4 regions of the Marinobacter sp. DUT-3 genome follow, and region 2 is predicted to be linked to each of the others. Evidence: predicted binding sites of a transcription regulator. Region 2 holds the regulator's gene; each other region holds the start of a gene.
What was found. Region 2 encodes sigma-54, which starts transcription at its own class of promoters, with help from an activator protein. Its sites were predicted from a motif close to ANTGGCATNNANNTTGCTNT; they were not measured.

Region 1: the regulator sigma-54 is predicted to act here: its motif matches at 3,049-3,068, upstream of flgA (flagellar basal body P-ring formation chaperone FlgA).
Region 3: the regulator sigma-54 is predicted to act here: its motif matches at 4,062-4,081, upstream of ACQUWM_RS09970 (PEP-CTERM sorting domain-containing protein).
Region 4: the regulator sigma-54 is predicted to act here: its motif matches at 3,389-3,408, upstream of glnA (glutamate--ammonia ligase).

What each region holds. Positions count from the first base shown of each region.
Region 1 is NZ_JBNRMG010000001.1:972,084-979,777, forward strand. It holds gene ACQUWM_RS04385 (MFS transporter) at 17-1,213, opposite strand; gene ACQUWM_RS04390 (CheR family methyltransferase) at 1,221-2,048, opposite strand; gene ACQUWM_RS04395 (chemotaxis protein CheV) at 2,089-3,018, opposite strand; gene flgA (flagellar basal body P-ring formation chaperone FlgA) at 3,209-3,910, shown strand; gene flgM (flagellar biosynthesis anti-sigma factor FlgM) at 4,090-4,410, shown strand; gene ACQUWM_RS04410 (flagella synthesis protein FlgN) at 4,418-4,888, shown strand; gene ACQUWM_RS04415 (pilus assembly protein PilB) at 4,925-5,662, opposite strand; gene ACQUWM_RS04420 (peptidylprolyl isomerase) at 5,904-6,509, shown strand; gene mnmC (bifunctional tRNA (5-methylaminomethyl-2-thiouridine)(34)-methyltransferase MnmD/FAD-dependent 5-carboxymethylaminomethyl-2-thiouridine(34) oxidoreductase MnmC) at 6,506-7,694, shown strand, end outside.
Region 2 is NZ_JBNRMG010000001.1:11,939-19,632, reverse strand. It holds gene lptA (lipopolysaccharide transport periplasmic protein LptA) at 1-3, shown strand, start outside; gene lptB (LPS export ABC transporter ATP-binding protein) at 1-706, shown strand, start outside; gene ACQUWM_RS00085 (RNA polymerase factor sigma-54) at 880-2,400, shown strand; gene hpf (ribosome hibernation promoting factor) at 2,485-2,793, shown strand; gene ptsN (PTS IIA-like nitrogen regulatory protein PtsN) at 2,882-3,352, shown strand; gene rapZ (RNase adapter RapZ) at 3,381-4,268, shown strand; gene ACQUWM_RS00065 (HPr family phosphocarrier protein) at 4,276-4,545, shown strand; gene mgtE (magnesium transporter) at 4,657-6,018, shown strand; gene yjgA (ribosome biogenesis factor YjgA) at 6,065-6,586, shown strand; gene ACQUWM_RS00050 (carbon-nitrogen hydrolase family protein) at 6,591-7,433, opposite strand; gene ACQUWM_RS00045 (YhdP family protein) at 7,468-7,694, opposite strand, start outside.
Region 3 is NZ_JBNRMG010000004.1:353,297-360,990, forward strand. It holds gene ACQUWM_RS09950 (MBL fold metallo-hydrolase) at 1-520, shown strand, start outside; gene ACQUWM_RS09955 (YqaE/Pmp3 family membrane protein) at 556-714, opposite strand; gene ACQUWM_RS09960 (succinylglutamate desuccinylase/aspartoacylase family protein) at 939-2,375, shown strand; gene ACQUWM_RS09965 (DMT family transporter) at 2,421-3,332, shown strand; gene ACQUWM_RS09970 (PEP-CTERM sorting domain-containing protein) at 3,395-4,009, opposite strand; gene ACQUWM_RS09975 (MalY/PatB family protein) at 4,186-5,367, opposite strand; gene ACQUWM_RS09980 (AEC family transporter) at 5,592-6,479, shown strand; gene ACQUWM_RS09985 (acyl-CoA dehydrogenase) at 6,601-7,694, shown strand, end outside.
Region 4 is NZ_JBNRMG010000017.1:38,437-46,130, forward strand. It holds gene glnL (nitrogen regulation protein NR(II)) at 1-896, opposite strand, end outside; gene ACQUWM_RS18195 (DUF4124 domain-containing protein) at 1,124-1,648, opposite strand; gene glnA (glutamate--ammonia ligase) at 1,834-3,237, opposite strand; gene typA (translational GTPase TypA) at 3,796-5,607, shown strand; gene pip (prolyl aminopeptidase) at 5,708-6,670, shown strand; gene dtd (D-aminoacyl-tRNA deacylase) at 6,753-7,208, shown strand.

The DNA of each region.
Region 1 (7,694 bases), 960 kb from region 2:
TCAAAGCCAGCTGTTATCAGTCCGCTGACGATTCAGAGACCGCTGGTGTCCGGGAATGGAGAAGCCAGGAAGTCATCAATACCGCGTGCAGTATCAGCAATGGAATCGACGCCAGCAGCAAGCCGGTCCAGCCCAGCGCCGTCAGCACAGCCCCGGCGCTGAGAGCCGCGACAGCCTGGGAGCTGAACACCATCATATCGTTCAGCCCCTGAACCCGGAAACGCTCCTCATCCCTGTACCCCCTGGGCAAAAGGGTGGTGCCACCAACGAACAGGAAATTCCAGCCCACACCCAACAGAATCAGCGCAAACAGGTAATGATGGAAAGTGATGCCACTGAACGCCAGCAGTATACAGGCCAGGTAGGCTATCAACCCGCCGGCCATCATCAGGGGAATGCCGACCACCCGGGTCAGCCAGCCGCTGATCAGCGACGGCAGGTACATGGCAACAATATGAATCTGGATCACCCGTTTGGCGTCCGGAAGTTCGTGGCCGGCCATCTCGGTCATGCTTAGCGGAGTAGCTGTCATGATAAAGCTCATCACGGCATAACCAATGGCTGCTCCGCTGATGGCGGTCCACACCACGGGGGCACGCAGGATGTCTTTCAGGGGTCGACCGCCCCCGGCCGGAGCTTCCCTGACCAGTTCACTTTTTGCGCGATAGCCCAGCGCCAACACCCCCATCGCCAGTAACTGGACGACGCCCAGCCCCAGCCAGCCTTCGAGGAACGGGTGATCCCCCTGGCCCGCACTGCCGAGGAGAGCAATTTCAGGTCCCAGCCACGCGGCAATCAGGCCACCAAGCAACACCCGCGCCGCGGCGGAGCCTGCCAACTCCGACTTTACGGATTCCATCGCGGCGAAGCGGTACTGATGAACTACCGCCAGCCCTGTCCCGCCGACAATGGCTGCCAGACACAGCAGCGGAAAACTGGAAAGCCAGGCCGAGGCCCCGCCCGTCAGACCGGACAGCACCCCCATCAATGCACCAAGAAGCATGACCGGCTTTCGACCCAGGCGCTCCATCAACCAGGTTGCAGGCTTGATGGCCAGCACAGTGCCGACTACCACCAGCCCTACTGGCAGAGTGGCCCACTCGGGGGACGGCGCCAGAATCCGGCCATGAATGCTGCCGATGAAGACAATGAAGGGGGCCGTACACATGGCCAGTGCCTGGGCGGCAACCAGTATCCAGACGTTGAGAGGCATGGGCGGGTTATTTCTTCCTGTAAATAATCCCCGGGTGGCACTGCACCATTTCGTACAGGTGGGGCAATCCATTGAGTGATTCCGACGCGCCCAGAATAAGGTAACCACCGGGGTTCAGGGTGGCGTGAATGCGCGTCAGGATGTCCTTTTTGAGTTCCGCAGAAAAATATATCAACACATTGCGGCACATGACAATATCAAACTTGCCCAGCATATACCGCTCCAGCAGGTTCAGTTCCTTGAACTCCACCATGCTCTTGATCTGGGGACGTATCTGCCAGCCGCCGTTCAAAGATGGCGCGAAGAACTGCTTCTGGCGCTCCGGGGACAGCCCGCGCCCAATCGCGATCATTTCGTACTCACCTTTGCGGGCGACTTCCAGAACGCTTTTGGATATATCCGTTGCAGTCAGCTTCACATCCCGGAGTTTACCCGGGCGCTGACGCCGGAACTCCTCGATGATCATGGCCACCGAGTATGGTTCCTGCCCCGTGGAACAGGCAGCCGACCAGATCCTCAAAGGCTGCATGGATTTGCGTTCAGCAAACTCAGGCAGCAGCTTTTCCTGAAGAATCCGGAACGGGTGGTTGTCGCGGAACCACAGGGTTTCATTGGTGGTCATCGCGTCAATGACCAACTCCCTGAGATTGCTGCGGCCCGGACGCTTCAGCTGCCCCAGCAGATCCCCGAGGGTTGTAAGCTGGTTTTCTTCGAGAATGCGGCGCAGACGGCTTTTTACGAGGTATTGTTTGTTCTCACCCAGCAGAATGCCACAGGCATCCTGCAGGAACGTCTTAAAAGCTTCGTATTCCTGTGGCGTAATGTCCGCTTTCATTGAATCTCTGCGTCAGGTGAATCTGCAAGGATCGCTGGCCCTAGGCACGATCAATTATTTCCATAACCTTCTCGGCCAGCTCATCTGCACTGAACTTTGCCATAAACTCGTCAGCGCCAACCTTCTGCACCATTGCGGTATTGAACACACCGCTCAGTGAGGTATGGAGCATAATAAACATATCCCGTAACGCCGGATCGTTTTTGCATCGGGTCACCAGAGTGTAACCATCCATCTCTGGCATTTCGACGTCGGAAATCACGAGGGACAAATGATCGCTGGCCCTGGAACCATCTTCAGTGATTTTTTTCAGGTAATCAAAAGCCTGCTTCCCATCGTCCCGTGTAACAACCTCCATGCCGATGGCGGTCAGGCATCGCTCTATCTGCCGTCTCGCGACACTGGAGTCATCAACGACCAGCACAGGCAGGTGTGCCTGAACACGCCCGGCGCTGCGGGCCACCAAATCCTGGTTAACATCGTCCCTGAGCGGAGAAACTTCTGCAAGAATCTTTTCTACATCGATGATTTCAACCAGTTTGTCGTCCATTTTTGTGACCGACGTCAGGTACACATCGTTGCCGGCACCCTTGGGCGGCGGCAGGATATCTTCCCAGTTCATGTTCACGATCTGGTCAACACCGGTAACCATAAACCCCTGGGTCTTGCGGTTGTACTCGGTGATGATGACGAAGCTGTTCGCCAGCTCCTCGCGGGGAACTCCGGGATGGCCGATGGCCATGGCCAGATCAATGACGGGGATGGTTTCACCGCGGATATGGGCGACCCCCCGAACCACGCTACGACTTTTGGGAATCGACGACAGCTTGGGGCACTGCAGGACTTCCTTTACCTTGAAAACGTTGATGCCATACATCTGCCTGCCGCGAAGACGGAACAACAGGAGCTCCAGGCGGTTCTGCCCCACCAGCTGCGTACGCTGATTTACACTGTCGAGTACCCCTGCCATTACTTTTCCCCCAGGTCTGCCCGCGGACATGCCGGCATGCATTTTGCTTTTTCTGCTCTCAAGAGCGGATGAAACCAGCTTTTCGCCGGAATTTTGACTCACTATGTGAAGTTAACGGCCGATTCCCCGAACCCTTAAGCTTTTCGGGATCTTCCACTGACAATTGACAGCATAGGACAAACCGCAGCGTATGCGCATCACCATTTTTGTCGTCACACTGTTAACGTCTGTCCCGGTGCTGGTGCAGGCCGCAAACACCACCGCCGAGCAGATCAGGAGCGCTGCGGCTTCGTTCCTTGACGAGTTTTCGAAACAACAGGCGGACAACGGTTTCGAGGTCATACACAAAACCGGCCGACTGGACAGCCGACTGGCCCTGGCCACCTGTAACGCCCCCCTGGACGTCAGTTTCAGCGGTGATCCCTGGAAAACCACGCAACCGACGTTACAGGTCTCGTGTCGCGGCGAACGGCCGTGGCGCATGTTTCTCAACGCGTCCGTGTCCATTACCGGAGAAGGCCTTGTGGCCGCACGCCCACTGGCCAGGGGAGAGCGGGTCATGGCGAACATGATCGAAACGGACTCAGTCGTGGTTAATGCCACCCGCAAGGGTGTGATTAACAACGTTGACCAGCTGGTGGGCATGGAGATGCGACGCGGCGTCAACGCCGGCACACTGATGACGCCAGACCTGCTCTCAGCTCCGGCAGCGGTGACCAGAGGCGATCATGTTATCATCACCGCCAGAAGTGGAAATTTCTCGGTCAATTCTCGCGGCAAGGCCATGGCCGACGCGGGCGTGGGCGATCAGGTACTGGTAGAGAATCTGTCATCGTCCCGCACCGTGAAAGCATTGGTGACCGCCCCGGGCCAGGTTGAAATTCCTATGTAGGTGCGGCGCGCTTTTTCCGCAGGCGGCAGAGTCTTGCCGCTCCACGCTCTGCGAATGACAGAAGTGTAATCTTCTGGAGCTAAAAATTCGCTAAAGCTTCCGGCCTGACGGCCGATACGCAGGTATAAAATTCGCGAATGCTGTCCCCCGTACAGTCAATAAGGTAAGCAGGTACCGATATGTCAGTTGACTTTAATGGAATTGGTCCCGGCCAGGTCAACACCCAGAGAACCACGGCCGACAAGTCTGGCTCCACCCAGAATGCCCAGCCCCAGGCACCCGAGCAGGCCAAGAGCCAGGGTGCCCGCGGTGAGAACGTAAACCTGAGCAATCAGGCCAAGAACCTGAAACAGCTGGAACAGAAGCTGGGTGATTATCCGGAAATGGATGATGACCGCATTGAGCAGATCCGTGCGGCGCTGGCCGATGGTTCATACAAGGTTGACGCCGAGAAACTGGCCCAGAAAATGCTTGAGATGGATAAAAGCATATTCGGGTGAGTAAATCATGGCCGCAATCGATGAACTGAAAGACCTTCTCTCTCAGGATATCCGTCAACTGGATGCACTGGCGGATATTCTGGAGCAGGAAAAGTCCTGCCTCTCTTCCTCGGACATGCAGGCACTGCAAGCAATAACGACCGAGAAAAACACCCTGCTCGACCAGATCCGCGGCCGTGCCAGGCAAAAAATTCATACCCTCGTTGCCATGGGCTATCGCCCGGAAAGCGGAGCGCCATCCCGTTTTATCCGCAGCGCCGGATTATCCGATCTTGCGTCGCTGTGGTCGCAGGCCAATGAGCGCCTGACGTTCTGCCAGGAGATCAACCAGAACAACGGTCGCGTCATCAGCCACATGCAGAAGCGCCTGTCGCGCCTGACAGACATCTTCCGTGGCGCCAGCAGCCAGCAAAAGCTTTACGGCGCCCATGGCGAACAGACCGGCGCTTCCCAGAGAACCATCCTGGCCAGCGCCTGATTCCGGCCAACGCACTCTCCGGAATGCCTGCAGACCTTACCGGGTATAGATGGTCATCCGCGAAGCCGGATCGAAACGGATATCGTGGATGCTGACATTGCCCAGCGCCGGCGTTCGCCCGCCACTGACCCGGATGTTATCCATGTGGATCTCCTCTATCCGCTCCGGGAAAGCCAGGGTGAGCGATCCATCAGTCCCGAGCTGATGTCGGGGTTCGTCATCGCGATAGTGAACCCCTTTAATGGTCAGGTCGGAGTCCAGGAAGTTCAGGATTGGAACAAAAATATGGGCCGTCAGCTTGATACCTTCCACCACATCCGGCTCCTGGCTGCCTTCACCGCCCCCCGGCACCATGGCGGTGGCGGCAGCAATACGTTGCGCCAACGCGCTATCCCCCTGCCCGGCCACCCTCGCCAGATCGTCATCACTCAACGGTGAGAACCCCTTGCTCCGATACATCTCTCCGGAGTCCGGCGAAGCCGCCTGCGGAGAGTCTGCGCCACTACTGGCCGCAAAACTGACCAGCGGCTGCAGCGGCAATGCCACCATGGTGATCAACGCTGCAGCGTTGCGGTACCGGGACTGGTGCTTAAGAACCCTGTAGAGCTCCCGCTCGGTGATCCACCCCGCCTGGACCAGCACCTCCCCAAGACGCTGCCCGGTTTCCTCCTGAAGGCGCAATCCCTCTTCCAGCTGTACCGGAGATAAATACCCCCGGTTGATGAGCAATCGCCCCAGCCTTGATCTCTCTTCAAATCCCTGACGGATCTTCACTTGGCCCCTCCCTTGATTGCACTCACCGTACATCCCGGCCCGGCGCTATTTTGTTGTTAAACAATCTTAAGACAGGTTAGACGATCACCACGCATCGTGCATGGAGATTATCCGTTCCCGAAGGAATATCTGCTAACATCCGACTACTCAAAGCTACCGCTGCCCGATGGCCAGCACTTTCCACGGAGTGAACAAGGTGACCCAGAACCAATCGCAATCCAAGGCCGCTTCCCCGCTTTTTGTGACCCGTTTCTTGCTGATCCTGATGGCGTCACTTTCGTTCAGCACTCAGCTCTTGGCGGAAGAACCCCGCTCCGCGGATAACCCGTTGCCCCAGGTCCGCATGGAGACCAGCGAAGGCGTTATCGAAATCATGCTTCGTCCGGATGTGGCTCCGGAAACCGTGGCAAACTTCCTTGAATATGTGGAAAGCGGCTATTACCGGGACACGATCTTTCACCGGGTGATTCCCGGATTCATGATTCAGGGCGGTGGTTTTGATCGCGACCTTGTTCGCAAGGACACCCGCAGCCCGATCCCCAACGAAGGCAGCCCCACCCTGAAAAACCTGAGGGGAACCATTGCCATGGCGCGTACCGGCCAGCCCCACTCGGCGACCTCCCAATTCTTTATCAATGTTGTAGACAACCCATACCTGAACGCATCGGACAACCCCAAAAAATGGGGATATGCAGTCTTTGGAAAAGTAACCGAAGGCATGGGTGTCGTGGATGCGATCGCCAGCACGCCAACCGGTCACTCCGGCGGCATGGCGGATGTCCCCCGGGAACCGGTGACCATCAACAACATCACCATTATCAATAGCGGCAACGCTTCCGGGAACTGATGGCAGAAGTAACAGCGCCGGCCATGGAGCCGGCCGATATCCTGTGGCATGACGGCGTTCCGGAATCCCGGCTGTTCGGTGATCTCTATTTCAACCGGGACAACGGGCTGGATGAGACCCGATATATTTTTATCGGGCACAATCGATTACCGGAACGCTTTGCCCGGGTCGGGAAGCACGCCTCGTTTGTTGTCGCGGAATCCGGCTTTGGTACCGGCCTGAACTTCCTGGCGACCTGGCAGGCCTGGCGGAACAGTCCCGCCAGCCAGCACGCCACCCTCCACTTTGTGTCTGCGGAACGTTATCCTCTGACCCGGGACGACCTGGTCCGGGCAATGAAGTTATGGCCGGAACTGACTGACCTCAGTAACCAGTTGGTCGATCAATACCCACCACTGGTGGCGGGAGTCCACCGAATATTGCTGGATGGGGGGCGGGTTCGTCTGACGCTGTATTTCGGGGACGTTCTGGATGCCTGGCGGGAACTGGAATTCACCGCCGATGCATGGTTCCTGGACGGCTTCGCCCCCTCTCTGAATCCGGGTATGTGGCTGGACGATGCCATCAGTCAGGTCCGCCAACACAGCAAACCGGGCACCACTCTGGCCACCTTCACGGCCGTTGGCCGCATCCGGCGCGCCCTCGCGGACACCGGTTTTACGATGATCAAAACCGCCGGGTTTGGTCGTAAACGGGAAATGATTACAGGTGAAATCCCGCTTCCCGCGTCCGCCACGTTGGAACCAGAGGCCAGCAAACCGGGCTCCGTCGCGGTTATCGGCGCCGGTATCGCAGGCAGCCTGTTAGCCAGAAACCTCGCCGATAGAGGGGTTGAAGTCACCCTGATAGACAAAGCCGATGATGCTGGCGCAGCCGCATCCGGCAACCTGCAGGGCGCGCTTTACGTCAAGCTGGGCGTGGAATTCAACGCCCAGACCCAACTGGCATTGACCTCCCTGCTGTTCAGCCAACGCTATTACACACCGTTAACGGGCAACGGCTGGCACCCTACCGGGCTGCTGCAAACAGCCTGGAGTGATCAGGAGCAACAGCGCCAGGAGCGATTCCTGAATCGTAACCACTACCCGTCGGACATAGTGACACCGGTGGATTCGGCAACCGCCGGCAAGCTGACCGGTATACCCGTTGGCACAGGCGGGCTGTGGTTTCCCCACAGTGGCTGGC
Region 2 (7,694 bases):
TAATCTGGCGAAAAGCTACAAGCAAAAGAAAGTGGTCCTTGACGTCTCCCTGGAGATCCGCAGCGGCGAAATCGTTGGCCTTCTGGGTCCCAACGGGGCCGGCAAGACCACCTGCTTCTACATGATCGTGGGTCTGGTGCCGGCGGATAATGGCCGCATCACCATCGACAGCCAGGACATCACTCCGCTGCCCATGCATGGCCGGGCGCGCAGAGGCATTGGTTACCTACCCCAGGAAGCGTCGGTGTTCCGCAAGCTGACGGTGCGGGACAACATCATGGCCATCCTGGAAACCCGCAAGGAACTCAAGCGGACCGATCGCGAGAGCAAGGTGGAAGAGTTGCTGGAGGAGTTTCACATTACCCACATCCGTGACAGCGTTGGTATGGCGCTGTCCGGCGGTGAGCGGCGGCGGGTGGAAATTGCCCGGGCACTGGCCATGGAGCCGGCGTTTATCCTGCTGGACGAACCGTTTGCCGGTGTTGATCCGATTTCAGTCAGCGATATCAAGCAGATAATCCGCCACCTGCGGGACAAGGGCATCGGCGTTCTGATCACCGACCACAACGTGCGTGAAACCCTGGATATCTGTGAGAATGCCTACATTGTGTCGGGCGGCCACATCATTGCCTCCGGCAATTCCGAGGAAATCCTGGCCAACCAGCAGGTGAAAGAGGTTTACCTTGGCAATGAATTCCGACTTTGACGTAACGCATATTCCGACACCGCCGTCTTCATGACCCAATTGTCATGTTGGTGACAAGCAAGTACACTCGGCAAAGAACTTGCTTGGTCTGGCAAGTAGCCAGCATACAACGAATTTTTTTGCAATCACCCGTTAAGACGGTGCTATTGAGTCACGGATCCTGAACCATGGTTATGAAAGCGTCATTACAGTTAAAACTGGGTCAGAGCCTGACCATGACGCCCCAGTTGCAGCAGGCGATCAAGCTTCTGCAACTCTCCACACTGGACCTGCAGCAGGAAATCCAGCAGGCGCTGGACTCGAACCCCATGCTGGAAACGTCGGAAGATGACGACGCGCCCGACGCCAACGAATCCGGGCAGGACAACGAGGAGTCGGCCAAGGCCGAGGAAACCGCTTCAGCGGCGGAATCCGCCACCGACTGGGATGAATCCGAGAATGGCCCCGACTGGTCGTCGGAGAACGACATTCCCGACAACATCCCCGATGACCTGCCGGTAGACACCGCCTGGGATGACATCTACCAGTCCGCGCCAGCACCGGCGGCCCGCAACGACGACGAAAACGACAGCGACTTCGAAACCCGCAACTCCCCGACGGAAACCCTTCAGGACCATCTCGAATGGCAGCTGAACCTGACGCCTCTCAGCGAACGGGACCAGGCCATCGCCCACGCCCTGATGGACGCGGTAGACGAACGCGGATACCTGACTACCTCCATTGAGGAAATCCATTCCGGACTGGTTGACGACACGGAAGACGACCCGCTGGAACTGGATGAAGTGGAGGCCGTGCTGCACCGCCTGCAACACTTTGATCCTCCCGGCGTCTTTGCCCGTGACCTGCAGGGGTGCCTGCTGATCCAGCTGAACCAGTTGCCCCCGGACACCCCCTGGCTGGCCCAGGCGCGACTGGTTATCACCCATTACATCAACCTTCTGGGCAACCGGGATTACGCGCAACTGCTGCGCCGCAGCCGCCTGAAGGAAGACCAGCTGCGGGAAGTGCTGGCGCTGATCACCAGCCTCAACCCGCGCCCGGGCGATTCGGTGGACCGGGCGGAGCCGGACTATGTCATTCCCGACGTGATGGTTCGCAAGCATAACGGGCGCTGGCGTGTTGAACTCAATCCGGACATTGCGCCACGAATCCGGGTCAATGCCAGCTATGCCTCCCTGATCAAGCGCGCGGACAGCAGTGCCGACAACACCTACCTGAGAGATCAGCTGCAGGAAGCCAAATGGTTCATCAAGAGCCTGCAGAGCCGGAACGAAACCCTGCTCAAGGTGGCAACCCGCATTGTCGAGCACCAGCAGGGATTTCTGGATCATGGCGAGGAAGCCATGAAGCCGCTGATCCTCTCGGACATAGCCCAGGCCGTGGAAATGCATGAGTCCACCATTTCCCGGGTGACCACACAGAAATACATGCACACCCCCCGTGGCATCTTCGAACTGAAGTACTTTTTCTCCAGCCATGTCAGCACCGATGAGGGCGGAGAGTGTTCCTCAACCGCGATCCGTGCCATGATCAAGAAACTGATTGCGTCAGAAACTCCGAAAAAGCCATTGAGCGATAGCAAAATTGCAGCCATGCTAGGAGAACAGGGCATCAAGGTAGCCAGGCGGACCGTAGCCAAATATCGGGAGGCTATGCACATTCCGCCATCCAACGAACGAAAACGGCTGGTTTGACCCGACAGGATCCGCCGGCGTGAACAGCGCTGGCACACCGTCAGCCCTTAACAGGGGCCGGCAAGATGACGACAGGAGACGCCTATGCAACTCAATATTTCAGGCCACCATGTAGAATTGACCCCCGCACTGAAAGATTACGTATCAGGCAAGTTTGAAAAGCTCGAGCGCCATTTTGACCACATCAGCAACTGCCAGGTAACGCTTGAGGTGGAGAAGGTACGGCAGATGGCGGAGGCGACACTCCATGTGATTGGCGGTGAGATTCACGCAAAGGCGGAAAACGATGACATGTACGCAGCGATTGATTCGCTGATTGACAAGCTGGACCGTCAGATTCTCAAGCACAAGGAAAAGAACGTCGATCGTATGCATGGTAACGGCGCCCGTTAAGGCGCTGTTTTCCAGGCATTCAAAACAATCGAGCTGCGGCATGGGTTAACATGCCGCAGCCTTTTTTTTACGGAATTGCAGTCGATCCATGAGCGACACATCCCTGACTATAGAAAACATACTTGCACCGGAGCTGACCCTTTGCCGGGTAGCTGCGTCCAGCAAGAAACGCGTTCTGGAATTCATTGCCGAGGAGGTAAATCAGCAGGACGCCTCCCTCAGTGAGACCCAGATCTTCAACAACCTGATCTCACGGGAGCGGTTGGGAAGTACCGGCATCGGCCAGGGGATCGCTATCCCTCATTGCCGCCTGGACGGCCTGGACCGAGTGGTAGGCGTGCTGTTTACGCTGGAAGAAGGCGTGGGCTTTGACGCCATTGACAATCAGCCGGTGGACCTGGTGTTTGCCCTGATTGTTCCCAAGGAAGCCACCAGCGAACACCTGGAACTGCTCAGCCAGCTGGCGGAGAAGTTCAACGATCGCGGATTTTGCGATCAACTGCGGCAGTGTACCGATGCCCAGTCTCTTTACAGCCGCATGCTGGACAGTAACGGCTGATATTTTACTGACCGGAGGCAAACAGGCGATGAAACTGATTATTGTCAGTGGCAGGTCGGGCTCAGGGAAAAGTACGGCGCTGCATGTACTGGAAGACCTTGGTTTTTACTGTATTGATAACCTGCCCATTGGCCTGCTCTTCCCCCTGACCAAGGAAGCCGCCAGCCACAGCGACACTCCCGGTCGCCTGAAGAAGATGGCGGTCAGCATTGATGCCCGCAACCTGGCGGGTGAACTGACCAATTTCGAAGCCATTTACCGCCAACTCCAGAATACCGGCGTGACCGTCGAGATCATTTACCTGGACGCGGACGAACAATCCCTGCTTCAGCGTTTCCATGCCACCCGGCGCAAGCACCCGCTGAGCGACGACAAGACCTCGCTCCGTGAGGCCATCAGCAACGAGAAAAAACTGCTGGAACCGCTGTCCAAACTGGCCGACCTGTACATCGACACCACCGGTATGTCCATGTATGAGTTACGTGACATGGTCAAACAACGGATCGTCGGTCGCAAGGAGCAGGAACTGGCGCTGCTGTTCCAGTCGTTCGGGTTCAAGCACGGCGTGCCACTGGACTCTGACTACGTCTTCGACGTGCGCTGCCTGCCCAACCCTTACTGGGACACAAGCCTGCGACAGTTTGTCGGCACTGACCAACCGGTCATCGATTTCCTGGAAAAGGAACCACTGACCCGCAAGATGGTCGAGGACCTGACCACGTTCCTGGAAAGCTGGCTTCCTACCTTCGCTGACAGCAACCGAAGCTATATGACCATCTCCATCGGCTGCACCGGCGGCCAGCATCGCTCCGTCTACGTCTGCGAACAACTTGGCCAGCATTTCCGCCAGAAGTACAGCAACGTTCAGGTGCGCCACACGGAACTGCCGCACCTGCAACCCCGGGACCCAGCGTAACCTGCTTATGATTCGCCGAAACATCACCATTATCAACAAGCTGGGGTTGCACGCACGGGCAACCGCCAAGCTGGTTGCAACGGCGTCCGCTTACCAAAGTACCGTGAGAATCTGCGGCAAGGGCCGTGAGGTTGATGCCAAGAATATCATGCAGGTCATGATGTTGGCGGCCAGCAAGGGAACGGAAGTAGAGCTGATTGCAGACGGCGAGGACGAACAACAGGCCATTGAAGCCCTGGCCGAGCTAATCAATGACTATTTTGGCGAAGGCGAGTAAGGCCCCGTCTCGCTCGCCGGGCGGTTTTCTTCGACATTCACCTACAACTCTTTCTCACCTGTACCGCCTAACTCCGCTATAATACGGGGGTTTTCTGACTGTGGGTGATTCATGACCGATATTCTGGAAAAAAGCCAGGCCCGCCAGCGCCTTCGCTCCCTCAGCGAAGCGTTGGACAGTGGTGCGCTGAAACAGGTTGCACGCATCCTGAATGGCGGCCTGAGCCCCAGTGATATTGCTCACCTGCTGGAATCGTCACCGCCCCGCCAGCGGGCTCTGCTGTGGAACCTGGTCGATAAGCAGCTTGAAGGGGAGGTTCTCCAATACCTCAGCGATGACATCCGGGGCTACTTCCTCAGCCAGCTTAATGCCCAGGAACTGGCGGACATCCTGGAAGATTTCGAGTCGGATGACCTGGCCGACTTGCTGCAGCAGCTGCCGGATACCGTCATCCAGGAAGTCCTGGATACCATGGACGAGCAGGACCGGCAGCGGGTAGAGGAAGTTCTGTCCTACCCGGAGGACACCGCTGGCGGCCTGATGAACACGGACACCATCACGGTGCGCCCGGACATCAGCATCGATGTGGTATTACGCTACCTGCGCAGGCACCGCAACCTGCCGCCAATGACCGACAGTCTGATCGTGGTGAGCCGGCGGGATGAATTCATTGGTATGCTCCCGATCACCAAGATGCTGGTCTCCAATCCGGCGGCGACGGTGCGGGAAGTGATGGACACTGACATTGAACCCATTCCGGTGCTGTTGTCGGACACCAAGGTTGCCACCCTGTTTGAGCGCTACGACCTGATTTCCGCGCCGGTAGTGAATGAGGATGGTCGCCTGCTGGGCCGTATCACCATCGATGACGTGGTAGACGTTATCCGCGAGGACGCAGACCATTCGCTGATGAGCATGGCCGGTCTGGATGAGGACGAGGATACGTTCGCGCCAATCCTTAAAACGACCCGGCGCCGGGCCATCTGGCTGGGCATCAACCTGATTACCGCGTTCATTGCGTCCGGCGTTATCGGCATTTTTGAGGACACCATCGCCAAGGTGGTTGCACTGGCGGTGTTGATGCCCATTGTCGCCAGCATGGGCGGCATTGCCGGCAGCCAGACCCTGACTCTGGTGATCCGCGGCATGGCCGTGGGCCAGATCAGCGGCGTTAACGTCCGCTGGCTGCTGAACCGGGAGTTTGTGGTGGGCATGCTCAACGGCGTGCTCTGGGCCGTGGTGGTTGCCACGGCCGCAACGCTCTGGTTCAAGGATGTGTTGATTGGGGGTATCATTGCCGCGGCGTTGATTATCAATCTGGTAGCCGCCGCCCTGGTGGGTACGGTCCTGCCGCTGTTTCTCAAATCCCGTAATATTGACCCGGCGCTGGCCGGCAGCGTGATTCTGACTACGGTTACGGATGTGGTGGGTTTCATGGCCTTTCTCGGGCTGGCTACCATCTTCTATGCATAAATCCCTGTCGGATTAGCGAAGCGTAATCCGACGAACAGGCAACATTATGAACGATCACCAAGACAACGACGCGCCGGAATACTCTGGCCCCAGCAAATCCCAGCTGAAGCGGGAAATGCACGCCCTTCAGGATCTCGGCAAACGCATGCTGGAGCTGAGCAATGACCAGCTCGAAACCCTGACCATCAGCGACACCCTGAGGGCTGCGATCGAGGAATCCCGCCGCATTCGCCAGAATGAGGCCAAGCGCCGGCACCTGCAGTTCATCGGCAAGGTGATCCGCCAGGAAGACGATCCGGATGCCCTGAAGCGGGCGATTGATGCATTCGACGCCGGCAGCGAGGAACACACCCGCCGCCACCACCTGGCGGAACGCTGGCGTGACCGCATGATCAGCGAGGGCGATTCAGCGGTGGGCGAATTCGTGAACTATTGCCCCGGCGCCGATATCCAGCACCTGCGCAACCTCGCGCGTAATGCCCGCAAGGACGCGGAAAAGCAGAAGAATACCGGACAGGCGAGAAAGCTGTTCCGGTACTTGCGGGAAGCGATTGACGACGTGGAGTAGTTTTTTATAATCGCCGATGTTCCCAGACTGGCATGCGGGTGCGGACGTTGGCCAGGTGGTCGGCGTCCAGGGCTGCGGTCACCACTCCGGGGCCTTCTTCTGTAATCTCCGACACCACCTTGCCCCAGGGGTCGCAAATCAGGCTGTGGCCGTAGGTACGGCGGCGCTCGCTATTCTGACCGCCCTGCCCGGCAGCCACCACCCAAACCTGGTTCTCGATAGCCCTGGCGCGGATCAGCGCGTGCCAGTGGGCGTCCCCGGTCTGCCAGGTGAACGCACTGGGCAGGCAGATCCAGTCCGCCTCTTTGTCCCGCAGTGCGCGAAAGAGTTCGGGGAATCGCAGGTCATAGCAGATCGCCATCCCCAACCGGCCAAAAGGCGTTTCAATAGTCACCACGGCATCGCCGGGTTCGAACGTATCGGATTCCCGGTATTGGCCGTGGGCGTCTTCCACCATGGCGTCGAACAGGTGAATCTTGTCATACCGGCCAACCTCTTTGCCCTGATCATCGTAAACCAGGGCGGTGGCGCGGACCCGACCGTCGATCGCTGATCCGTCCGGGCGAGTGCCCATGGGTAATGAGCCCCCCACAATCCAGATCCCCAACCGGCGCGCCTGGTCAGCAAGGAATTGGCGGATGACCGGCGCGTCTGATGCCTCCTGCTGGCCACAAGTGACCATCTGGGAGGTGGCCAGCACCGCGAAGTTTTCCGGCAACACAGCCACACGGGCTCCTGCCCGCGCCGCTTCAGTCAGTAACCGGCCGGCTTCGCGCAGGTTGGCATCAATATCGTGGGTACTCACCATCTGGATGGCGGCGACGGTGGGTGCAGAAATATTGGTCATGGTCAGGCTCCGTTATCGTGCCGGGTTACGGGAATCACTCGCCGGTGTCGAATACCCGCCGCAGGTCTACCTCCGGCTCATCCCAGCTTCCGGTTACACTATAGGACGCACTGGTCAGTTTGCTCAATGGGTCTCCAAGAATCTTGTCCAGTACGAACAGGGCTCCGCCGATGGGCGCGCCGGCTCCCATCAGCAGTGCAGCCAGTGGCAGATTCTGGGTCAGCGGCAAGACCACCACCAACCGCATGTCCAGGGTTTCTT
Region 3 (7,694 bases), on a different contig from region 2:
CGCACCGGACGATGAGCCGGAACACGGCGATCTGATCGTTACCGACGCAGGCATTCTGAAGGCGATTCATACGCCCGGTCACGCCTCAAACCATATCTGCTACCTGCTGTTGGATCAGGAACTGCTGTTTTCCGGGGATCACATCATGCAGGGGTCCACGGTGGTGATTAATCCGCCGGATGGGGATATGAAGGCGTACCTGGAGGCTTTGTACGATTTGCTGGCCGAACCGGTCCGCTATATTGCGCCGGCGCACGGTTTCCTGATGGGGCAACCGGAAGCGGTGATTGATTACCTGATCACCCACCGGCTGGCGCGGGAGCACAAGGTAGCCAAGGCCCTGAAGCAGCTTGCTCCGGTGACTCTGAAGGATCTGACGGCAGCGGCCTATGATGACGTACCGCAGGCCATCCACGGGCTTGCGGCACGCTCGGCGCTCGCGCACCTGCTGAAACTGAAAGCGGATGGCAAGGCCGCGGAAAAAGGTGATCACTGGTCTGCCATCGGCAGGAGGCAATGAAAAAGCCCGGCGTTGCCCGGGCTTGTCGCTTCCACCTATTTTTTGGCAATGATGTAGACGGCGTGAACGATGCCGGGAATGTAACCGAGAAGGGTCAACAGGATGTTGATCCAGAAGTGCTTGCCGATACCCACCTGCAAAAAGACACCTAACGGCGGTAACAAAATCGCAATCAAAATTCGCAAAAGATCCATACAGTTTACTCCCTTCAGCACGTATAAGTGTCACATGAACGCAAAATGTTGCCTGTAGATCTACTACATAGGTCATTTTGCGGGAATGCACAAAGATTTCATGAAGGTGGCATTAAACCTTTGTCACAGCCGTATTCATGATAGCAGGGGCGCTTTATCCTAGAGGCCGTTTTCGCCGCCGGATCTGGGAGCTGTCCCGACTGGCTGCCGACCTGAGAGGAATTATGCTGTTTAACCGGTTCAAAAACCTGACATTCATCGGCCTGTCACTCGGTGCTCTGATCACCGTGCATCCCGTTTTGGCCAATCAGAACGGAGAGGCCAAGGAAGTCCTGCTGGCAGAGCTCGCAGAGGACGAGAGCGTTGAGGATGTGGAGAACTCCGAGCCCCGCAAAAGCTCACGGGCCGGGTCTGCAAGCGAAAAAGCAGCACAGAGGGACGATCAGGAGGATACCCGTCAGCCGGAGTCTGCTGGGACGGAAAGCAAGAAACCCCAAAAGGTCGCCCCCAACATTGATCTCAAAGAGATCGCTCCCGTCCCTGAGCCGCCCAGGGAAGAAGAGGTCAGTGAATCTGCCGGGGATTCCCTGGAACCCGGCGGGGCCGATGTAAAAATCGAAGTCGCCGATGGCTCAGGCAACGCGCCCGACACTTCGAAAGCTGACAGTGAAGCGGATTCTGAAACAGAAGAACCGGAAGCGGCCAGTACTTTCGAGCTGCTGGGATCCAAAGTCCGTCCTGGCACCTCCACGCGCCTGGCATGGTCACCGAACATACAGATTGCCGGACTGTCGCAGCCTACACCGGTGCTGGTGGTCAATGGCGTCAATGCGGGCCCCACTCTGTGCCTGACCGGCGCGGTTCACGGTGACGAGCTCAACGGCATCGAGATCGTTCGCCGCACGGTCTACGACCTCAACCCCGAGAAACTCTCCGGCCGGGTTGTAGGCATTCCCATCGTCAATCTGCCGGGTTTCCAGCAAGGTACCCGCTACCTGCCGGATCGCCGTGACCTGAATCGCCATTTTCCGGGCAGCCCGGATGGCAGTCTGGCAGATCGCATTGCTCATTCACTGTTTGAGAGCGTGATCCGCAAATGCGACATGCTGGTGGACATCCACACCGGCTCACAAAAGCGCACAAACCTGCCTCAGTTGCGGGCGGACATGAACAATCCGGATGTGGCAGCCTTCACCCGTGGCTTTGACCGCATGGCGGTGGTCCACAGTTCAGGCTCCTCCGGCATGCTACGCACGGCGGCGGTGGAAGCCGGTATTCGTACCGTGACCATGGAAGCTGGCGAATCTCACCGCATTCAGGAACATCAGATTGATGCGGGCGTAAACAGCCTGACCAGCCTGCTGGAAAAGGAAGGCATGATTTCCCGGATGTTCGTCTGGGGAGACCCGGAACCGGTTTACTACGATTCCAACTGGATCCGCGTGCCAAACGGCGGCATCCTGTTCAGTGAAGTGGATCTCGGCGCCCGTGTTTCCGAAGGTGAGGTTCTGGGCTATGTGGCCGACCCTATCACCAACGCCCAGCACCCTATCCGAGCGGCCAGCAACGGTCGCATCATTGGCATGGCCGTGGATCAGGTGGTGATGGCCGGCTTTGCGGCCTACCACGTTGGTACGGAGGCAGAAGTTCCCGGCGAGTAGTATGCTACCGGCTTCCGACGTTTTCGAACGACAACAGGAGCTGGCGTGTCTATTCATTCCCCGAAGCCAATATGGCTGGCCTACGTTGGGCTGGTACTGACACCGTTATTCTGGGCAGGCAACGCTGTGGTTGCCAAGGGTGCGGTCGACAGCATCCCGCCCTTGTCCATGTCATTCTGGCGATGGGTGATCGCCCTGGCGGTTATCCTGCCCTTCGGCCTCCCGGGCGTGTTGCGCCACCGTCAGGTTATCCGCCAGTACCTGGGGTCCATGCTTATACTGGCCACCTTCAGCGTGGCAGCGTTCAACTCGCTGCTGTACTACGCCGCCATCACTACCAGTGCCACCAACATTGCCCTGATCAACGCCACCATTCCCATTTTCATTGCCTTGCTGGCCTGGCTGCTCCTGGGTGACCGGACCCGCCCGGTTCAGCTACTGGGCATCCTGTTGGCCGTGCTGGGAATACTGACGGTCGTCGCCCGTGGACAGTTGTCGGTGCTTACGAAACTCGAGGCCCAGCCCGGGGATCTGATCATGGTGGCTGCAGTGTTCAGCTGGGGGCTGTTCTCTGTGCTGCTCAGACGGCAGGCGGTGCCCTTGCCTGCGCTGACATTCCTGACCACCCAGATCGCCCTGGGCACACTGGTTATATTGCCGTTCTATCTGATAGAGCTGATGTTCTTCAAAGGGGGGTTCGAAGTTGGTCGCGCCACGATCACGCCATTATTGTATTTTGCCTTCTTCCCCGGAATCCTGGCGTACGCATTCTGGAATCACGGCGTGCATCGGGTGGGGCCTGCAAGGGCGGCCATGTTCATGTACCTGACGCCGGTGTTCGCATCGATACTGGCGGGGGTCTTCCTGGGGGAACGGCTGGGGCACTTTCACATCATTGGCGGGCTGTTAATACTGGCAGGACTGTTTCTTGCGACACGTAAAGTGCCCTCAAGCTAACCCGGAGTCAGGGGAATGGTCATCCCCCTGACTCCAACGGAACGTCTGAGGAACCTGTTCGTTCAGCCGGCGTTACGACGGGCACGCAGCCCAATACCAAGCAAGCCCAGTCCCAGCAACGCCAGGGTGCCCGGCTCGGGAACCTGTGACGCCTTGGCAATCAGCTCGATTTTGGCCTTGACCTTGGCACCGTATTTCTTGCCCTCATGCAGGCCAAAAAGATAGCCTTCATTGAATACGGCATCAAACAGGGTGACCCGAAGATGGCCATCGCCCTGGGCGCCAAAGAACAGATCCAGTGAACCGTCCCAGGTGAGTACCCCTTTCTGGAACAGGCCTCCTACCTTGTTCACCCCCACGGTCTCACCATCGATCGATCCGAACAGCACATCGGGCGAAGTGAAACTGAAGTCCACCGAGATCGGATAGGCAACTTCGTCGTCGTCCCCTACATCGGATTCATTGGTCCAGATCTTGAACAAGCTGAAATACTGGCTTTCCCCTTCGCCAAGATTGAACGTGAAAGGATTGTCAGCAATATCTGCGGAGTTAACCACCAGACCCGGATCGTCCGAGTTGAGATTGACGTCATAGCTAGCTGTTATCTGCGCCGCACTTGCCAGTGTTGGGAAAAACAATACGACGGCCAACAACGTGACCAGTGTAATTCTTGGCATACTTGCCTCCCTGGGTTTCCCCATATTCCGTTAATGAGTACCACCCAAAACAAAAGCATCGGCAATGCCAGTTTCTGTCTTTCGCTTTAAAACCAGACGCCTGTGTATTCCTGTAAACCCCACGACAACTGTGGTCGTAAAAAAAGCTGACAAGTCTTCAGGGCACACCCGACTGCTTACCGGAAACGCCGGATGACAGCCGCTTCGATGCGCTCCAGTGCCTGCTCCAGGAGCGGCCGGGGACATCCAATATTCATCCGCATGAAGCCGCGCCCGTTGTCGCCGAAGGTCGCGCCGGGATTCATACCAATGCCCGCGTCCTGCACAAAGAACTGTTTCAGCGCTTTGTCATCCGGTGTCAGCCCACGGCAATCCAGCCAGAGCAGGTAGGTTCCTTCCGGCACCGCCATGGTCACTTCAGGTATCCGCTGTGCCAGAAAGTCCGCCACAAAATCGCGATTCTGCTGAAGGTAAGGCATCAGCTCATCAAGCCAGGGACCACCATGCCGGTAGCCGGCTTCAAAGCCGGTGATGCTGAATGGATTGCATTGCCCCATGTGAAGGGAATCGAAAACTTCCTTCATTGCTCGCCGTCGGTCAGGATCAGGAATCACCAGCGCCGACAGCCCAAGTCCCGGCATGTTGAAGGTCTTGCTCGGGGCAACCGCCGTTACCAGCGCATCGCCGGCTTCCGCCAGGCGGGCAAGCATGCAATGCGTCGGCTTGTCCGGATACACCAGGTCACAGTGAATCTCATCGGACAACACCACCAGGCCGTGTCGGCGGGCAATATCCAGCACTGCCCGCAGTTCCTCATCCGTCCACACCCGGCCAACGGGGTTGTGGGGGGAACACAGCACCAACAGGCGAGCATCGTCACGGGCGGCGCACTGTTCGAGGTGTTCAAAATCCATAGTGTAACGTCCGTCGACACAGTCCAACGGATTTTCAATCACTGTCCGGTCGGTCCGCTTTACCGAACTGAAGAACGGCGGGTAGACCGGCGGCTGAATGATGACTCCCTCACCAGGCTCGGAAAATGCCAGGCACGCTGCATGAAGGGATGGCACCACGCCGGGCGCCATAAGGATCCATTCCCTTTCAATAGTCCAACCATGGCGGTCCCTGTACCAGTCGATCATCGACTGATACAGGGAATCAGGAAACAGGGTGTAGCCGTATATCGGGTGTCGGGCCCGGGTTTCCAGGGCCCGGGTGACCGCCTCCGGTGCCGGGAAATCCATATCCGCCACCCACAGCGGAATCACATCCTCCTTACCAAACACGGCCCGGCGGGCATCGAATTTTACCGAACAGGTCTGTTCGCGGATAACGGACTTGTCGAAATCTATGGGCACGTGGCACTCCGATCGGTCATGGGGACGGGTGAATGGTCATCATTCTGTGGCAGGAGTCATGACCACCGCAAGCCGTCGCATATCAGAGACATGACCGGTCCGTCTGCGGGTTTAAAGCTTTGGTCGAAGATTCACAGGTTTTCCTTGCCGAACACGGCCAACACTTGCGAACCTAACGGTTTATTGTCCATCGGCTGACCCATAACCCCTGTCGGAGCCTTCGAATGATTGGTCAGATCCTGTCCACGATGTTGCCGGTTTTCCTGATTGCCGGATGTGGCGCACTGTATGGCCGTTATCGCACGCCCGATATCCAGGGATTGAACACCCTGAACATGGAACTGTTCGTCCCCATGCTGGTGTTCGCGGTCCTGGCAGACCAGCAGGCACCACTACAGGAATACACCAGCCTCGCAGTGGCAGCCACCGTGGTGGTACTGGGTTCCGGCATTATCCTCTACCCCCTGGCCCGGGTGCTGAACCTGGATCTGAAAACCTTCCTGCCCCCGATGATGTTCAACAATTCCGGCAACATGGGCATCCCGGTACTGGTGTTCGCCTTTGGTGACGCAGCCCTGCCAGCCGCCATCGTGCTGTTTATAGTGGAGATGCTGCTGCACTTTACCGTGGGCCTCTACATGCTGGACCCGCACACCTCCATCATCAAACGGCTGCGCCTGCCCGTTGTGTTTGCCAGCATTGCCGGCCTGGCCGTCAATTTCGGCGGGGTGCCCATGCCACAGTGGCTGCTGGAAACCCTGAATATGCTCGGTGGCGTATGTATTCCACTGATGCTGTTTACCCTCGGCGTGCGTATGCTGGATGTGGATTTCAGCGACTGGAAACTGGGCATGCTGGGCGCCATTGCCTGTCCGGTCTCGGGTCTGATTCTCGCCTGGCCGATGATTGCCATACTGGATCTTCCGGGCCTTCAGGTGGCCGCCCTGTGGGTGTTCGCGGCCCTTCCGCCAGCGGTTCTCAACTACATGGTGGCAGAGCAGTACCAGCAGGAGCCTCATAAAGTGGCGTCACTGGTGCTGCTCAGCAACCTCGGCAGTCTGGTGGTGATGCCCATTGTACTGGGGCTGGTGTTTGCGGCCGGCTATGTATGATCTTCAGGCCAGAATCCGTTTTTGTTGCTTGCAACTGCCCAGTCTTTGATCGATGGTAAAGGAAGCTTCGTAATAACTGCTCAAATCTGATTGATTTCATTCGTGATACGGAGGTCTGCCCATGAGCGTCCTGCTCCTTCTGATCAGTGCACTGGTCCTGATTTATCTTGGCATTGGTGGCCAAACCGCCGCGGCGGTGATGGTCATCGCCACCGTCGTCGGTTTATTCCAGGATGGCTGGCACCTGCTCAGCATACTGTTTGGTGGTGGTTTGCTCGCCCTGGCTCTGCTGTTGGTTTTCCCCGGTGATCTCCGCCTCGACAAACTGAGCCGCCCACTGCTGGGCTGGGTGCGAAACCGCCTGCCGAAGCTCTCCGAGACGGAATCCGAAGCGCTCAAATCCGGTTCCGTGGACTGGGACGGCGAACTGTTCTCCGGCCAGCCGGAATGGTCAAAGCTGCTGGACGCCAAGCCCGCCCACCTCACTAGCGAAGAACAGGCGTTCCTGGATGGACCGGTAGAAAAACTCTGCGGCATGCTGGACGACTGGAAAATCACCCATGAAAATTACGACCTTCCGGACAAGGTCTGGAAGTTCATCCGCGAGAACGGCTTTTTTGGGCTGATGATTCCCAAGGAACAGGGTGGCAAGGGCTTCTCCCATACCGCCCACTCCGAAATCGTGATGAAAATTTCCACCCGCAGCGTGTCCGCCGCCGTCACCGTGATGGTGCCCAACTCTCTGGGCCCGGGCGAGTTGCTGATGGAATACGGCACAGATACCCAGAAAGAACACTACCTGCCCCGGCTGGCCGGAGGCGAGGAAATTCCCTGCTTTGCCCTGACCTCCCCGGTGGCCGGCTCCGACGCCGGCGCTATCCCCGACAAGGGCATCGTCTGCAAGGGGCAATGGAACGGCGAGGAAGTGCTGGGCCTGAAAGTCACCTGGAACAAACGCTACATCACCCTGGCGCCGGTAGCCACGCTGATTGGTCTGGCCATCAAGGTGTATGACCCGGACAAGCTGATGGGTGATCAGGATGAAATCGGTGTGACCTGCGTACTTGTGCCGCGCGAGACCGAAGGGGTCAACGCCGGCGCCCGTCACCTGCCGATGAACACTGTGTTCATGAACGGGCCCACCTGGGGTAACGACGTGTTTATCCCCATGGAACAGGTTATTGGTGGTCAGGACATGCTCGGAAAGGGCTGGAC
Region 4 (7,694 bases), on a different contig from region 2:
CGGTGGCGTTTGTGGCCGATGGTGAACTGGCGAAGGGCGCGGGTGCGGAAAGTGATGGTCGGCGGTTCGCCTTCGGCATGTTCGCTCTGGTTTTCGAACGCGGCCTCCATCGCATTGCGGGCAATGTTAAGGAAGGCCTGGATCAGTTGCTCCTTGTCACCTTCGAATTCCGGCAGGCTGGGGTCGTAGTCGCGGCGGAATGCCAGACGGCCGCGGCTCTCGGCTTCCAGCAGGGTTTTGACACGCTCCAGCACTTCGTGGACGTTGGTGGGTGCCAGCTTCAGGGCCTTGTTGGGCCCCAGCATTCGGTCAACGAGGGAGCGCAGGCGATCAGCCTCGTCGATGATAACCTGGGTATATTCCCGCTGACCTTCGTCGTCCAGTTCCCGGTCCAGTAACTGCGCAGCGCCGCGAATGCCGCCAAGCGGATTCTTGATCTCATGGGCCATGCCGCGCACCAGTATGCGAGTGGTTTCCTGCTGGGAGATGATGTCTTCTTCCCGACTGATGCGGAGCAACCGGTCCCGGGGCTGGATCTCAATCAGCAGTTCAATCGGGGTCAGGCTGACCGGGGACACAGAGTAATCCACCGTAAGGCGCGCGCCGCTGGTCAGCACGAACTCCGCTTCCCGACGGGTGTAGGAATGGCCGTTGTCTGCCGCGGCATGCAGTGTGGTAAGTGCGTCTTCCGAATCCACCAGAATGTCACCGATGGGTAAACCCTCGCTGCGGGTGATGCTGGTCTCGAACAGGCTTTCTGCCGCCGGATTCAGATACTGGATGCGCAGACCATCTCCCAGCACCAGGATGGCCGTTGTCAGGCTGTCCAGGATGTTCTTGTAGCCAGTGGCTTTGAGTTGTGAGAGTGCCATGCTGCTGTCTCGGTTGATGGGCATAACGGGATACCCTCCGTTCTGCAAAAAGCGAACCAGTTTGAGAGGGTGGCTCGTGTTAGGTGCCCGGTTAACGGGCACACGGCTGTCACCGCCAGCGCGGACGCTGTGGCTTAGTGCGTTGGAGGTCGGGAGAGCCAGATGATGCTGGAAAAACGCCCCGTTGCTGGTCAGAGTATGGCGTTTTTCTGGTGCGAGCGCACCAATATAGTGCGCCCGTAGTGGATGGGTCAGTTGTTAACGGAGGGGCGATGGATGGTAAAGCTGATGGATTCGCCGGTTTTTACCTGCACGCCATTTTCGTCAATGATGTTGACGCCAGCATTATGGGTGCCACGGAATACGTTGCGTACAGTGACCGTATCCGAGGTAGTCTGGCCCACGGGTTGGCCATCCAGGGTGACTTCATAGCGATGACCTTCTTTCAGGCCAGGGTTGCTGGCGACCCGGAATGCCACATCGCCACTGCCGCTGTGAAAGGCTTCGTCGTCATTGGGGGCGACTATCCGGACGCTGCTGTAAGCTGAGCCTTCTTCCTCGGCTACCTGGCGTAGCTTTTCCGGCTCTTGTACGTCCGCCGGCTTGGGCAGAGTAACCGTGGTAACCGGTTTGACCCTGACTTCTTCAGCGCCGTCCGAGGGTTCGTCAGAGAAGGTAACGTTGCCCTGGGCATCAACGTTCCTGTAGACCTCTGCCAATGCAGGGGCGGATGTGAGAACGAGCACGCCAGCGAATAATCCAAGCCGTAAGTTCATTCCGGTAACCTGTGGTGATTGTTTGATTTGATTATCAATGGCGGGGTAGGCGTTTTCAACGGTGTTGACGGTTCAAAGGGTTACATATCGTTAAGGGCCACAGGGACTGTGGCAGAGGTCACAAAAAAGCCCCGCCGAGGCGGGGCTTTTTCACGCTGTGATCCGAAGATCAACGGCGTCTGCGATTAGCAGGAGTAGTAAAGCTCGAACTCAACCGGGTGAGTGGTCATGTTCAGACGCTCAACTTCACCGCGCTTCAGGTCGATGTAGCCTGCAATCATGTCCTCGGTGAACACACCGCCGCGAGTCAGGAACTCGTGGTCGGCTTCCAGGCAGTCCAGAGCTTCCGCGAGGGTTTCAGCAACCTTCGGAATGTTCAGGGCTTCTTCCTTCGGCAGGTCGTACAGATCCTTGTCCATGGCATCGCCAGGGTGGATCTTGTTCTGGATGCCGTCGAGGCCGGCCATCATCAGTGCTGCGAACGCCAGGTATGGGTTGGCGGACGCGTCAGGGAAGCGCACCTCGATACGACGTGCCTTCGGGCTGTTTACGTACGGGATGCGGATGGAGGCGGAGCGGTTACGGGCGGAGTAGGCCAGCATAACCGGAGCTTCGAATCCAGGCACCAGGCGCTTGTAGCTGTTGGTGGAAGCGTTGGTGAAGGCGTTGATCGCCTTGGCGTGCTTGATGATGCCGCCGATGTAGTACAGGGCGGATTCGCTCAGGCCCGCATAGCTGTCACCGGCGAAGACGTTCTTGCCGTCCTTGCTCAGGGACATATGGACGTGCATACCGGAACCGTTATCACCCACGACCGGCTTGGGCATGAAGGTGGCGGTCTTGCCGTAAGCGTGAGCTACGTTGTGAACGCAGTACTTGAGGATCTGTACTTCGTTAGCCTTGTTGACCAGGGTGTTGGCGCCAACACCGATTTCGCACTGACCGGCGGTGCCCACTTCGTGGTGGTGAACTTCAATTTCCAGGCCCATGGACTCCATCGCGGCACACATTGCGCCACGCAGGTCGTGCAGGCTGTCTACCGGCGGAACCGGGAAGTAACCGCCTTTCACGCCCGGGCGGTGACCGATATTGTTGCGATCGAAGTCTTCACCGGATACCCAGGCGGCTTCTTCGGAGTGGATAGAGTAGTTGGCGCCTTTCATGTCCACTTCCCACTTCACGGAATCGAACACGAAGAATTCCGGCTCCGGACCGAACAGGGCGCCATCGGCGATGCCGGTGGACTTCAGGTATTCTTCCGCACGACGGGCAACAGAACGGGGGTCACGCTCGTAACCCTGCATGGTAGAAGGCTCTACAATGTTGCAGGTAATGTTAACCGTAGTTTCTTCGGTGAACGGATCCAGAACGGAGGTTTCGTCGTCCGGCATCAGGATCATGTCGGATTCGTTGATGCCTTTCCAGCCGGCAATTGAGGAGCCGTCAAACATCTTGCCGTCGGTAAAAAAGTCGTCGTCCACTTCGGTGGCAGGCAGAGTCACGTGCTGCTCTTTACCACGGCTGTCCGTGAATCGCAGGTCAACCCATTTGACTTCGTGCTCTTTGATCAAATCAACTGTCTTGGACATTGTGCATGCTCCATCGTGTTTCCCGCTGGGCGGGTGATTTCATGTTCGTTGTGCCGGATCGCTCAGCGACGCTGACTTCCGATCTGTTTTGAGGTTGGGGCAGCTTATCAAAAGCTGCGGCGTCTTACCTGCAAAATCGGCTGACAGGAACAAAGCAATTGTCTTGCCAATTTATCAGGCGTGCGCCAGAACAGCGCAACCACAAGGGGTGCGGACTTTTTTGGCGCGTCTGTGGAGAGGTTACCCAATGTTTCGCACTTCTTTGGTGCATCAAAATGGTGCGCGCAATACTTAATTGCACAAAAGTGGTGCACCTATGTTGTGTGCTGAATAGGCGTTATTCTTCATATAAACGACACGGACTTTTCGATATACTGCGCGCCACCTCATTTTTACCCTGCCGCTTTTGGGATGAAAAAACTCCAAACGGTATGCAGGGCGCCGGGCCAGCCGGTTCTGGTGAATGAATTCATTTTACGGATTTGAGACGGCATGTGCAGGGGTGACCCTGCGAAAGACCCTCTCAGGTCATTGAGTGCATGCCGCAGGATTATTTTTGTGATTGAAAAACTTCGTAATATCGCCATCATCGCCCACGTTGACCACGGTAAAACCACCCTGGTAGATCAGTTGCTGCGTCAGTCCGGTACGCTGGAGCGTAAAGAGCTCGAAAGCGAGCGCGTTATGGACTCCAACGATCAGGAAAAAGAGCGTGGCATTACCATTCTGGCCAAGAACACCGCGCTGAAATGGCACGACTACGACATCAATATCGTTGATACCCCGGGCCACGCCGACTTTGGCGGCGAAGTGGAGCGGGTGATGAGTATGGTCGATTGTGTGCTGTTGGTGGTTGATTCCATCGACGGCCCGATGCCGCAAACCCGCTTCGTGACCCAGAAGGCCTTCGATGCCGGTCTGCATCCGATCGTGGTGGTCAACAAGATCGACCGTCCTGGCGCCCGTCCAGACTGGGTGGTTGATCAGGTTTTCGATCTGTTCGACAACCTTGGCGCCACCGATGAACAGCTGGATTTCCCCATCGTATACGCCAGCGCCCTCAACGGCATCGCCGGGATGGACCACGAAAATCTCGACGACAACATGGATGCCGTATTCCAGGCGATTGTTGATCACGTGCCTGCTCCGTCCGTCGATCTTGATGGTCCGTTCCAGATGCAGATTTCCCAGCTGGACTACAGCAGCTTCCTGGGTGTGATTGGCATCGGTCGCATTATGCGCGGCAAGATCAAGACCAATTCGCCCGTGGCCGCCATCGGCGCCGACGGTAAAAAGCGCCAGGGCCGTATCCTGAAGATCATGGGGCACTCCGGTCTGCAGCGTGTCGAAGTCGATGAGGCGCAAGCTGGCGACATTGTTTGTGTGAGTGGTCTGGATTCGCTGTTCATTTCCGATACGCTCTGTGATCCTTCCAATGTCGAGGCGTTGCCGCCGTTGACGGTGGATGAGCCGACCGTATCCATGACGTTCCAGGTCAACGACTCGCCGTTCTGTGGTAAAGAGGGCAAGTTTGTCACCAGCCGGAATATCAAGGAACGTCTGGAAAAGGAGTTGCTCCACAACGTTGCCCTGCGCGTTGAAGAAGGCGATTCCGCGGACAAGTTCAAGGTATCCGGTCGTGGTGAGCTGCACCTTTCGGTGCTGATCGAAAATATGCGCCGCGAAAACTTCGAGCTGGCGGTTGGTCGTCCTGAGGTTGTCATTCGTGAGATCGATGGCGAGAAGCAGGAGCCATACGAAAACGTCATTATCGACATCGAGGAGCAGCACCAGGGCGCCCTGATGGATCAGATGGGTCTGCGTAAGGGCGATCTGACCAACATGGTTCCGGATGGCAAGGGGCGTATGCGTCTTGATTACACCATTCCCGCGCGCGGCCTGATTGGCTTCCGTAACTCGTTTCTGACCCTGACGTCCGGCTCCGGCATTCTGACGTCAACCTTCAGCCATTACGGCCCGATCAAGGGCGGTGATGTGACCAGTCGCCAGAACGGTGTGATCGTGTCAATGGCGACCGGTACGGCGTTGACCTACTCTCTGGAAACGCTGCAGAGTCGTGGCAAGCTGTTCCTTGATCCTGGCCAGGAAATCTATGAGGGTCAGTTGTGCGGGATTCACAGCCGCGAAAACGATCTGGTCGTCAACCCGACCAAGGGTAAGAAGCTCGATAACATGCGTGCTTCCGGGAAGGATGAGGTCATTGGCCTGGTGCCGCCGATCAAGTTCACGCTCGAGCAGGCGCTGGAATTCATCGATGATGACGAGCTGGTGGAAGTTACGCCCAAGTCGATTCGGTTGCGTAAGAAGCTCCTTACCGAAAACGAGCGTAAACGCGCCCACAAGAAGTAATCTGCAGTACGTGAAACAGGAGGGGCGGGTCCATTGTGGTCCGCCCCTTTTTCGTTCACTTCAGCTAAACTCCGGTTACATCCTTTTACCGGAGCGCCCCATGCTCACCCTTTACCCAGAAATCAAACCGAATGCCCAGCATCGTATCGCCGTTGATCCGCCTCATGAATTGCATGTGGAGGAAAGCGGGAACCCGAATGGAATGCCGGTGCTGGTGGTCCATGGTGGTCCGGGTGGCGGGTGTGAGGATTATCATCGTCGTTTTTTCGATGCTGAACGCTATCGCATCATTTTGATGGATCAGCGTGGCGCGGGACGTTCAACGCCGCTGGCGGAGCTTGAAGGGAACAGCACCGACAAGCTGGTGGAGGATATGGAAACCGTTCGTACGTTCCTGGGGATTGACCGGTGGCTGCTGTTCGGGGGTAGCTGGGGATCCACGCTCAGCCTTGTTTATGCCCAGAACTTCCCTGAGCGTGTATTGGGATTGGTGTTGCGGGGAATCTTCCTGTGTCGTCCCCGGGATATTCACTGGTTCTATCAGGAGGGGGCGAGTCGTGTCTTTCCGGATTACTGGGAGGATTTTCTGAGCCCGATTCCGGAAGAAGAGCGAGGTGACCTGGTAAGGGCTTATTACCAGCGGCTTACAAGCAGTAACGAATTGGAACAAATTCAGGCAGCCAAGGCCTGGTCGGTCTGGGAAGGTCGGTGTGCGACTCTTCATCCCAATCCCAGGGTTGTTGAGCATTTCGGCCATCCCCACGTCGCCATCGCGCTGTCCAGGATCGAGTGTCACTATTTTATGCATGACGCTTTTCTGGAAGCGGACCAGATCGTGCGCGATGCACCCAGATTGGCGGACATTCCCGGCGTGATCGTCCATGGTCGCTACGATATGGTGTGCCCGCTGGATAACGCGCTGGCACTGGCCAGAGCCTGGCCCCAAGCCGACCTGAGAATTATCCGGGATGCTGGCCACTCTGCATCAGAGCCGGCCATCGTTGACGCGCTGATGCGTGGGGTGGACGAGGTGGCTGCGAAAGTGACTGGGACTTTAGACTAAGTCCGCCCGGTAGGGGTTGCGGCCACCGGGTGCCATGGATACACTCTTGCCAATTCTTAATGGTCCTTCCACAGGGAGTTTGATGAAGGGGCTTATCCAGCGCGTATCAAGTGCAAGTGTTACGGTTGATAATCAGTTAGTTGCTGAAATCCAGGAAGGCCTGTTGCTTCTCTTGGGTGTTGAGCGTGGTGACGGAATCAGAGAGGTTCAGAGCCTGGTGAGAAAGGTTCTGAGCTATCGTGTTTTCCCCGACGACCAGGGACGGATGAATCGCAGCCTGCAGGACACAGGTGGTTCTCTTCTTGTTGTTCCCCAATTCACGTTGGCGGCGGATACCGCTTCCGGTACCCGGCCGGGTTTCTCATCGGCCGCTGCGCCGGAATTGGCGGAAAACCTGTTCCTTGATTTTGTGGCCGCAGCAAGCGATGCCCTGAAACGTGGTCATGTTGAAAAGGGCCAGTTTGGGGCGGATATGAAAGTATCCCTGGTTAATGATGGCCCTGTGACTTTTATGCTCCGGGTGGGAAACAGTTCCTGAAAAAATACCGTGTCGCACTATAATTGCGCGCGATCGTAATGTGCGGCCCTAAATGGTGCGAACAACAGGTGTTTGGGTATGTCGGAAGCGCCGGATATTCACTCGTTATCGATTTAGCTGCATGAATCTAAAGGATTTGTTGAATTCTGGCCTCGGATTTGAAGTACATGAAGGGACTAAGATCAACAGCGTTTTGGAGTAATCCCCCGGCAGGCAAAGATAAGAGTAGCGAAAATTTAAACGTTAAAAGTTTGCAAAACTGGGTTTGTTGTATTAAAAAGGCTCATCATGCAGAGCTTTAACTTATAGCTGTAAGTGATTGAGCTGCAAAGGCCTGAAGAGCTTCGGGCTGTAGGGAAATCAAAAAACGTTATCGCCATGTCATTAAACTGACATGGTGAAAACACAAAATAAGGCTCTAACCAGCCTGACTGGTGGAAGTCTAAAGAACGGGATTTAAACCCGTCGCTAAAACCTGAGTTAACT